One region of the Mesorhizobium sp. M0590 genome, then DNA from elsewhere that is predicted to be linked to it. Evidence: predicted binding sites of a transcription regulator. Region 1 holds the regulator's gene; each other region holds the start of a gene.
What was found. The regulator PhoB, encoded in region 1, activates phosphate uptake and scavenging genes when phosphate is short. The targets are predictions, from matches to a motif close to TGTCATNNANCTGTCAT.

Region 1 (3,275 bases):
CCTCCCTGCGCCGCGTACGGCGTGACCAATTGGCTCAAAGACCAGCTTAGAAGCTCTAATTTTTTCGAGCCTCGAAAAAATACTGGCCCGATCTCCGGCTGCTGTCAACATCGATTCTGATGGATTTTGATGACTCTGCGAGTTTTTTCGAGCGTCGGAATAAACGATGACAGCGCCACCTGCATCTGACACTATTTGCCTGCGTCCGACACTATTTGTCGGACATTACCGACGGCTTCCGGTTCATGAGCGGCCGCGGCAACCGGGAGGAAAGCAAAACAATGTCGGTCGGAATCCGCCATGACGATTTGCGCCGGCGCAACCGGGCGATGGTGATCTCGGCGGTGCGCCGGGCCGGCCAGCCATCGCGTACTGAGATCGCAGCTACTACCGGCCTTAGTCATTCGACCATATCGGCGATCTCTTCCGACCTGATACGGGAAGGCATCCTCGCCGAGAGCAAGGCAAGTGAGCCCGTTTCGTTGAAACGCGGTCGTCCGCAGGTCGGCCTCGCCCTCAACCCGGAAGCGGCGGCGGTGCTGACCGTGGTGTTGTCGCTGAATTTCCTGTCGGCCGCCATTATCGACTATACGGGACAGGTGGTCGCCGAGGAACAGCGCCGGCTGGACACGCTGACCATGCCGCGCGACGAGCTGATCCGTGAATGCATGGCCATCGTCCGGCGCCGGCTGCAGGATCCAGACCTTGACGTCCGCAGTGTCGCCCGCATCGCCCTGGCGATTCAGGGCATTACCGACTCCCCTGCACGCGCCATGCTGTGGTCGCCGATCACGCCGCAGACCGACATCGCCTTTGCCGACATGCTGGAGGACGAATTCGGCATCCCGGCAACGGTGGAGAACGACTGCAACATGATGGCGGTGGCTTTGCGCTGGCGCAATCCGGATCGCTATCGCGACGACTTCATCGCCATCCTGCTTTCGCATGGCATCGGCATGGGGCTGGTGCTGAAGGGCGAACTGTTCACCGGGACGCATTCCTCGGGTGGCGAATTTGGCCACATGATCCATCGTCCGGGCGGCGCGCTCTGCCGTTGCGGGCGGCGCGGCTGCATCGAGGCCTATGCCGGCAACTACGCCATCTGGCGCAACGCCAGGCAGATGAGCGAAGAAAGCGAACCGATCGCCGACGTCAGCGACGCCGACATGCGAGCACTGGCGGCCCGGGCGCGCGAGAAAGATGGGCCGGAACGCGAGGCCTACCGCAAGGCCGGCGAAGCGCTGGGTTTCGGTCTCGGCTCGCTGTTCGCGCTGATCGATCCGGCACCGGTCGCGATGGTCGGCGCCAGTGCCGCCGCCTTCGATCTGATCGAGCCGGCCATGCGGAAGGCAATCGCCCAGACCGCCGGCGGCCAGCATTCAGGCTCGATCTCCTTCGATACAGAGCCGAACGAATTGCCGCTGATCCGCGAAGGCTGCGCGATGCGGGCGTTAAGCTTCGTCGACCAGGAGATTTTCGCGCCGGGCGCGCAAATGAGGCCCAGCGTCAGAAAGAACGTAGCCTGACCAGGCGGGTCAATCTTCCCTGATCGCATAGCCGGCACCGCGGATGGTGCGGATGACATCCGGCATCCGGCCGTTGTTGACGGCTTTGCGCAGCCGCCCGACATGCACGTCGACGGTGCGTTCGTCGATGTAGATTGTCTCGCCCCAGACATTATCGAGTAACTGGCTGCGCGAGAAGACACGGCCCGGATGCCGCATCATGAACTCGAGCAGCCGGAATTCGGTCGGCCCGAGCCTGATTTCGCTCTTCTTGCGATAGACCCTGTGCGATTCGCGATCGAGCACGATGTCGCCTACCTTCAGCACGCTGGACAGCACTTCCGGCTTGGCGCGCCGCAGCAGCGCCTTGACCCTGGCCATGAATTCCGGTGTCGAAAACGGTTTGACCAGATAGTCGTCGGCGCCGGTCGAAAGACCGCGCACCCGGTCGCTCTCCTCGCCGCGCGCGGTCAGCATGATGATCGGCAGCCGCTCGGTTTCGGGGCGCACCCGCAACCGACGACAGAGCTCGATGCCGGAAACCGCTGGTATCATCCAGTCGAGCACCAAAAGGTCGGGCACATTCTCCTGCAAACGGATCTCGGCTTCGTCGCCGCGTGTCACCACCTCGACCTGGTAGCCTTCGGATTCGAGATTGTAGCGGAGCAGCACACCCAACGGCTCCTCGTCCTCCACCACCATTATGCGTGGTGCGATCATCGGCTGGGCACCCCCATCATGTCACCGGTGCGGACATTGTCGTTTCGTCCTGCTTCGGACGATTGACCGGCAATTGCTCGCCGGTCAGCACATAATACGCATTTTCGGCGATGTTGGTGACATGGTCGCCGATCCGCTCCAGATTCTTGGCGCAGAACAGCAGGTGCGTGCAAGCGGTGATGTTGCGCGGATCTTCCATCATGTAGGTCAAGAGCTCGCGGAACACGGACGTGTATTTGACGTCGATGCGCTCGTCGGCGGCACGCAGCTTGGCCAACGCGGCCGCATCGCCTGCAGCATATTCCTCGATGACACCCTGCACCTGGATGAGAACCAGCTGCGCCATCGCGTCGATGGAATGCGACAGGTCCCGCGGCGTGGCGCTGAGGCCGACCGCACTCACGCGCTTGGCGATATTCTTGGCAAGATCGCCGATGCGTTCGAGGTCGCCCGCCATGCGGATCGCTCCGACCACATGGCGAAGATCGTGGGCCATCGGCTGGCGTTTGGCGATCAGGGTTATGGCGCGGTCGTCCAGTTCGCGTTGACGCGCATCCATGATGGCGTCGTCGGAAACGACGCGTTGCGCCAGCACGTTGTCGGAATTCAACAGGGCCTTGGTGGCCCCGCCGACCATCGAACCGGCGAGGTCGGCCATGTCGCGGATCAGCTTGCTGATCTGCTCGAGATCCTCGTCGAAAGAAGCGACTGTGTGTTCGCCCATGGTCCTGTCCTCATATGCATGATCGGAACGGCTCAGCCGAAGCGGCCAGTGATGTAGTCCTGCGTGCGCTTCTCGCGGGGCGACGTGAAGATCTTCTCGGTCCGGTCGAACTCGACCAGTTCACCCAGATACATGAAGGCGGTCTGGCGCGACACGCGCGCCGCCTGCTGCATGTTGTGGGTGACGATGACGATCGTGTAGTCGGCTTGCAATTCGTCGATCAGTTCCTCGATCTTGGCAGTCGACAGCGGGTCGAGGGCCGAAGCCGGTTCGTCGAGCAGAATGACTTCCGGCTTCACGGCCACGGTGCGGGCGATACAGAGCCG
Region 2 (3,275 bases), 280 kb from region 1:
TTGCTGGGCTGCCTGCTGGTTCCCCGGCTTGCTCGGATCGATCGTGTTGTCGACGGCAACGGACATGCCGTTGGAGAGCCGGTTCTGGCCGGCGGTAACGACTTCGTCGCCGGGCGCGATGCCCTCCAGGATCTCGACCAGGCCGGCGTTGCGGCGGCCTGGCTTGACGAACACCTGGGCGAGCACGAGCTGCGGCTTCTGTTCTTCCGCTGCCGGCTTGGCCTCCTCTGCCGGTTTGGCTGGGGTAGCAGCCGGCTTTTCGTCGGGTTTTGCCGCGGGTGCTTCGGCCGCGGGCTTGGCAGCATCTGCAGCCGGCTTTTCTTCCGGCTTTGCCTCGGGCGCCGCGCCGTTGGCTTCGGCGGATTTGGCCGGGCGCACCACGAAGACGAAGTCGCCGTACAGGCTGGAAGTCAGCGCCGTCTGCGGCAGCGCCAGCACGTCGTTCTCCTCGGGCAGTTCGACGCGCACCTGGACGAACTGGCCGGGCGTCAGCTTGCCTTCGGGATTGCCGACCTCCGCCCTCACGGTCACCAGCCGGCTGGTCGGGTCGATCTTCGGATCGATGCCGCGGATGCTGCCGGTGAACGGCATGTCGCCGCCGCCGACGCCCAACCGCACCGTCTGTCCGATCTTCAGCTGCGGAAGCTGCTGCTCCGGCACGGTGAAATCGACACGCATCGTATCCATGTCCTGCAAGGTCACCACAGCGGTGCCGGGTGTGAGATACTGGCCAAGGTCGATTTTCGGAATACCGACGGTACCCTTGAAAGGGGCCGTCAACTGCTTTTGGTCGAGCACCGCTTGCAGCTTGTTTACCTGCGCTGCGGAGACCGATGCTGCTGCCTGCGCCGTGTCGAGCGTAGCGTCGGTGCCGACCCCGCGCTTCTGCAGCTCAAGAGCGCGCATCAGCGTCGTCTGGTCGGATGTGGCTTGCGCCTTCGATGCCACGAGGTCGGCTCGCTCGACTTCATCGTCGAGCTGAAGCAGCACGGCGTTGGCGGCGACCTTCTGATTGGCATGGAACAGGATGTCCTTGACGATGCCCGCGGTTTCGACGGTGAGGTCGACGCCGCGTACGGCACTGACAGTGCCGATCGCCTCGATGCCGGGCGTCCAGGACATCGGTTTGACGATGACCGTCGACACGGTCGCGGCCGGCGGCTTCATGCTGGCGAAGAACTGTTTGGTTGCCATGTCGTGAAACAGGTTGAAGCCGACGATGCCGCCGCACACCAGCACGAGCAGAATGAAGGCGATGATGAAGCGCTTGATCACGAACAGTCCCCTCGGCCACGGCCCAGCATAACAGTCGGACGACCGGAACACATACCTGTGACTGGTCCCAATTTCAAATGACGGCGATCTTACTGTACCGTCTGGACGGTCTTGTCAATTCCGCCTAAGCTAATGAATGGGGAACGCTTGATGAAGGCCCGCAGAGCAAATTCGCGCGAGAAGATTCTCGCCGCCGCCGCCGCCGTGGCGCGCGAGACGGGTCCTGGCAGCCTGTCGCTGGATGCGGTCGCCAGCCGTGCCGGCGTGTCGAAGGGTGGTCTTCTCTACAATTTCCCGACCAAGGCGAAATTGATGCAGGCGCTGGTCGAGGATTACCTGCGCGCCTTCGAGCAGGCGCTGGAGTCCGCCCGCACGGCCGGCGTCAACGGCGAAAGCCCGCTTGCAACTTACATCAAGCTGTCGGCCGAGCATGCCGAGGAATCGAAACCGTCGGCATCCTGGATATTTTCGGCGATTGCCGAGGATCCCGACTTCCTGACGCCGATAAAATCGTTCAGGCGGCAGGTGTTCGAGCGGCTGAAGGAGGAGACGCCGAATCTCAAGGCGCTGCTGGTCTGCTATCTCGCCATCGAAGGGCTTCGCAGCATGAACCTGTTCGGTTCGGACATTCTCTCCGTCGAAGAGCGCCGGCTGCTGATATCGACCCTGCTGGAGATCGCGGAATAGTCTAGGAATACGCCGGCTGGGTTCAGTTGCCTCGCTCGCTTCGATCGCCCGTTTGCGTCAACCCAAAGTGCCTGCCGTCACACAGGCTTCATCGTGCCGACATAGCGTCCTCCCATTCTTTGCTGCAAGGCACGAGGAGTGGGGTGTGGTCGATATTGTTTCAAGCGAAGCAGGAATTCCAAGGCCGGAGCATCCGCTTGACCGGCCAAACGGCACCGGTAAATGGTTTCTGCCGGCCTTTGCCGTCATCATTCTGGGCGGCCTTGCCTATGTCGGCTACGCGCTCAGCCAGGACCTGACCAGCACCGTCGCGGTGCCGTGGATCCTACTTGGGCTGGCGCTGCTGATCGCGCTCGGCTTCGAATTCGTCAACGGTTTTCACGACACTGCCAATGCGGTGGCAACGGTGATCTACACGCATTCCATGCCGGCCGAGCTTGCAGTGATGTGGTCCGGCTTCTTCAATTTCCTCGGCGTGCTCACCGCCAGCGGAGCAGTCGCCTTCGGCATCATTTCGCTGTTGCCGGTCGAGTTGATCCTTCAGGTCGGATCGAGCGCGGGGCTGGCCATGGTCTTCGCGCTGCTGGTCGCGGCGATCATGTGGAATCTCGGAACCTGGTATCTCGGCCTGCCTGCCTCGAGCTCGCACACACTGATCGGTTCGATCATCGGCGTCGGTCTCGCCAACCAGTTCATGGCCCCGGCCGGCTCCGTCACCAGCGGCGTCGACTGGTCGCAGGCGTCCAATGTCGGCCTGTCGCTCCTGATCTCGCCGCTGGTCGGTTTTGGCCTGGCTGCACTGCTGCTTCTGGTGATGAAGCTGCTGGTCAGGAACCGCGAGCTCTACGAGGCGCCCAAGTCGAGCGCGCCGCCGCCGCTGTGGATTCGGGCGCTGCTTATTTTCACCTGCACCGGCGTCAGCTTTGCCCACGGCTCCAATGACGGGCAAAAGGGCATGGGCCTCATCATGCTCATCCTGATCGGCGTCGTGCCGACCGCGTTCGCGCTCAACCGCACACCGGACGTGAACTATCTCGAAGCTTACAAATCGGCGGCGACGCAAGTCGAAACGGTACTCGGCAAATACGTCAAGCCCGGCGTCGTCGTGACTGACGCGGCGACCGCGGTCGGCGACGCCGTTCGCACCAAGACCTGGAAGGACGAGACCACGCCTGCCCTGCAGAGCTTCATCCACGACACCAGCGCCATGTTGTCGCCCTATCCGTCCGTGGAAAAGCTGCCGACAACGCTGGTCAGCAACGCCCGCAACAACATCTATCTTATCGGTGAAGCGCTGAAGCTGATCGACAAGA
Region 3 (3,275 bases), on a different contig from region 1:
TCAGCGGGATCAGGTAGCCGGAGGTCGAATCCGGGTCGGCATAGCCGAGCTTCTTGCTCTTGGCCGACTTGATGTCGGTGATGCCGGACGACTTCAGCGCAAGGCCGATCGAATAATAGCCGGTCGCGCCGTCGGTCTGCTGGGTGGTGAGGATCGGGGTCACGGCGTTCGGATCCTTGAGGTAGACGCTGGCATAGCCCGACGCGCCAAGCTCTGCGAAATCGAGCGTGCCGCCGAGCAGGCCCTGGATAACGCCGTCATAGTCGGCGGCCGGGAACAGCGAGACCTTCTCGAAGCCGAATTCGGACTTCAGGTGATCGGCGAGGCACTGAAAGTTGCGCAGCCGGTCCGCTTCGTTTTCACCGCCAAGGATGCCGATGCGGAATTCCTTGATATCCTGGGCGTGAGCGGCGCTTGCCGCGATGGCGAGCAATGAAACGGCGCCAAAAACCATCTTCCTGAACATTATCTCTCTCCTGTTGGTCCCGGCCTCGCGCCGGTAGCGTTCGAATTTTTTGACAGGTGCCTTTGACGCGGGCGGGCGATCAGGCCGTTCTCAATATCCCGGGAATGCGGGCTCGAGCGGTCCGGCGGATGCAGCGATTTTCTGTTTGATGGCGACACTGGTGGAGGTGATGGCCTCGGAGATTTCGCCGCCATTGCTGTCGGCGCCGTAGACCATGCGCACGGCCTCGCGGTTGAGGGCTTCGGGCGGGCCGTCGAAGACGACCTTGCCGGCGGCCATGCCGATGATGCGGTTGCAGTAGGTGCGGGCCGTATCCAGCGTATGCAGATTTGTGATGACGGTGATGCCCTCGCGCAAATTGATGTCCTGCAGCGAATCCATCACCACCTTGGCGTTGAGCGGATCGAGCGAGGCAATCGGCTCATCCGCCAGCAACACCTTCGGCTGCTGCATCATGGCGCGCGCAATCGCAACGCGCTGCTGCTGGCCGCCGGAAAGGGTGCCGGCCGGCTGCAGGGCGGTGCGGGCGATGTCGAGGCGCTCGAGGGCTGCAACCGCCTCGGCGCATTCACCGCGGGAGAACATGCCAAATAGGTTGGACAGCGTCGAGCGGTGGTTGAGCCGGCCGAGCAGCACATTGGTCAGCACATCGAGGCGCGGCACGAGATTGAACTGCTGGAAGATCATGGCGCAGTCGCGCTGCCATCGCCGGAGCGGCGAGCCGCGCAACCCGGAGACCTCGACGCCGTTGAACAGGATGGATCCCTGGCTGGGATCGATGAGGCGGTTAATCATGCGCAGCAACGTCGATTTGCCGGCGCCGGAGCGGCCAATGATGCCGACCATCTGGCCTTGCGGAATCGCGATGTGAACATTGCTGACGGCGGTGTTCTTGCCGAACCGGCGGGTGACGCCGCGGATTTCGAGCGTAGCTGACATGGTGCAGGCTCCAGTCCAATCGCAATTGAAGGTCTGTTTACCCTGGCTAGCGCAGCCGCATGAACCTGCGGTGTCGGAACGATGTCAGTTTTGTTACTGCCCACAGCCTGGAGCGGGGCGGGATCAACTCGGCGCGAGAAGCTCGAATGGTGAATGGTGATAAGAACGGCTTCCCTGAGCCTCGAAACCTGTCCGCTGCCCCCATTCACATTCACCATTCACCATTTCACGACCCTCAGCCGCCATATTTCTCCAGAAACGCCTCCGCCGACAATTCCCGAAAATCGTCGAGCGCGGCGCGCAGCCTTGCGTGGTCCCAGTCCCACCAGGCGAGCGCCTGGTAGCGCTCCGCGGTGCGGCGGTCGAAGCGTTCGCGGATCGGCTTGGCCGGTACGCCGGCGACGATGGTGTAGGGCGCGACGTCCTTCGACACCACCGCACCGGCACCGACCGCCGCGCCATCGCCGACGGTGACGCCCGGCAGGATGGTCGAGCCGTGGCCGAGCCAGGTGTCGTGGCCGATGGTGACGCGTTTGGCGCGGCGCTTGGCGAAGAATTCGCTCTCGTGCTCGGCGTCGTCCCAATAATCCGAGGCGCGATAGGTGAAATGGTGCAGCGTCGGCCGCCAGGTCGGATGGTTGGTAGCGTTGATGCGCACGCTTGCGGCGATGTTGGCGAATTTGCCGATCGTTGCGCACCAGACGCCGCAGTCCTGCATCATGTAGGAATAGTCGCCGAGCGTGCTTTCGGAAACCCGGCAGCGCTCGGCGATCTCGGTCCAGCGGCCAAGCGTCGAGTTCTCGACTTCCGCCGTCTCGTGGATCAGCGGCGCCTCCGACAGTTTCCTGGTCATGCGGCGATTTTCCCGGCGGCGAAGGCGGTCACGTCGATGACGCGATCGGCGACCGCCTCACGCACGTCGTGATCGTGGAAGATGCCGAGCAAAGCGACCCCCGCTGCCTTCTTGGCGGCGATCAGGGAAATCACCACATCGCGGTTCCTGGCGTCGAGCGAAGCGGTCGGCTCGTCGAGCAGCAGGATCGGGTGCTCGGTGATGAAGCCGCGCGCGATGTTGACGCGCTGCTGTTCACCGCCGGAGAACGTCGCCGGCGGCAGCGCCCAGAGCTTCTCCGGCAGGTTGAGCTGCGCCAGCAAGGCGCGTGCCTTGCCGTGCGCGACCTCGCGCTCCTCGCCGCGCTCGACCAGCGGTTCGGCCACGACATCGAGCGCAGAGACACGCGGCACGGTGCGCAGGAACTGGCTGACATAGCCGATGGTAAGCCGGCGCACGGCAAGCACGGTGCGCGGGCTGGCCGAGGCGAGATCGATGAGCCCGCCCTCGTGCTGGACGATGATCTGGCCTTCATCGGCGGCATAATTTCCGTAGAGCATTTTCAGGATCGAGCTCTTGCCGGCGCCGGACGGGCCGCCGAGCACGGCGCATTCGCCGGCCCTGATCGCGAACGAGACACCGGCGACCACCGGCAGTTTGATGCCGTCGCGCAGATGCATGGTGAAGCTCTTCGCGACATCGGAGACAACGAGCGGGGTTGCCATCAGAGGGTTCTCCAATCGTCATTCGTCTGCGGGCCAACACCCCCCTCTGGCCTGCCCTCTTTGCCAAAACTTGCCATCTCCCCCTCAAGGGGGGAGATTGGCAGTCGCATTCGGTTTCGCCATTCTCCTGTGTCGCAGAACGGGCGGGCCATAAAAGCTGCTGATCTCCCCCCTTGAGGGGGAGATGGCCGGCAGGCCAGAGGGGGGTACGCCGGAGCAATCATCGTCACACCTGCAGAATCGAGGAGACAAGCAACTGGGTATAAGGCGCGCGCGGATCGTCGAGGACGCGGTCGGTGAGGCCGCTTTCGAC

Region 2: a site for PhoB is predicted at 2,038-2,054, ahead of NKI52_RS02530 (inorganic phosphate transporter). Genes of this name have one in related genera too.
Region 3: a site for PhoB is predicted at 1,487-1,503, ahead of phnC (phosphonate ABC transporter ATP-binding protein). Genes of this name have one in related genera too.

Annotation. Positions count from the first base shown of each region.
Region 1 is NZ_JAMYQN010000001.1:221,022-224,296, forward strand. Features, by position in the region: gene NKI52_RS01100 (ROK family protein) at 282-1,526, shown strand; gene phoB (phosphate regulon transcriptional regulator PhoB) at 1,536-2,225, opposite strand; gene phoU (phosphate signaling complex protein PhoU) at 2,242-2,949, opposite strand; gene pstB (phosphate ABC transporter ATP-binding protein PstB) at 2,982-3,275, opposite strand, start outside.
Region 2 is NZ_JAMYQN010000001.1:500,714-503,988, forward strand. Features, by position in the region: gene NKI52_RS02515 (efflux RND transporter permease subunit) at 1-1, opposite strand, end outside; gene NKI52_RS02520 (efflux RND transporter periplasmic adaptor subunit) at 1-1,275, opposite strand, end outside; gene NKI52_RS02525 (TetR/AcrR family transcriptional regulator) at 1,426-1,962, shown strand; gene NKI52_RS02530 (inorganic phosphate transporter) at 2,108-3,275, shown strand, end outside.
Region 3 is NZ_JAMYQN010000008.1:16,001-19,275, forward strand. Features, by position in the region: gene phnD (phosphonate ABC transporter substrate-binding protein) at 1-466, opposite strand, end outside; gene phnC (phosphonate ABC transporter ATP-binding protein) at 557-1,405, opposite strand; gene NKI52_RS15020 (DapH/DapD/GlmU-related protein) at 1,641-2,258, opposite strand; gene phnL (phosphonate C-P lyase system protein PhnL) at 2,255-2,962, opposite strand; gene phnK (phosphonate C-P lyase system protein PhnK) at 3,189-3,275, opposite strand, start outside.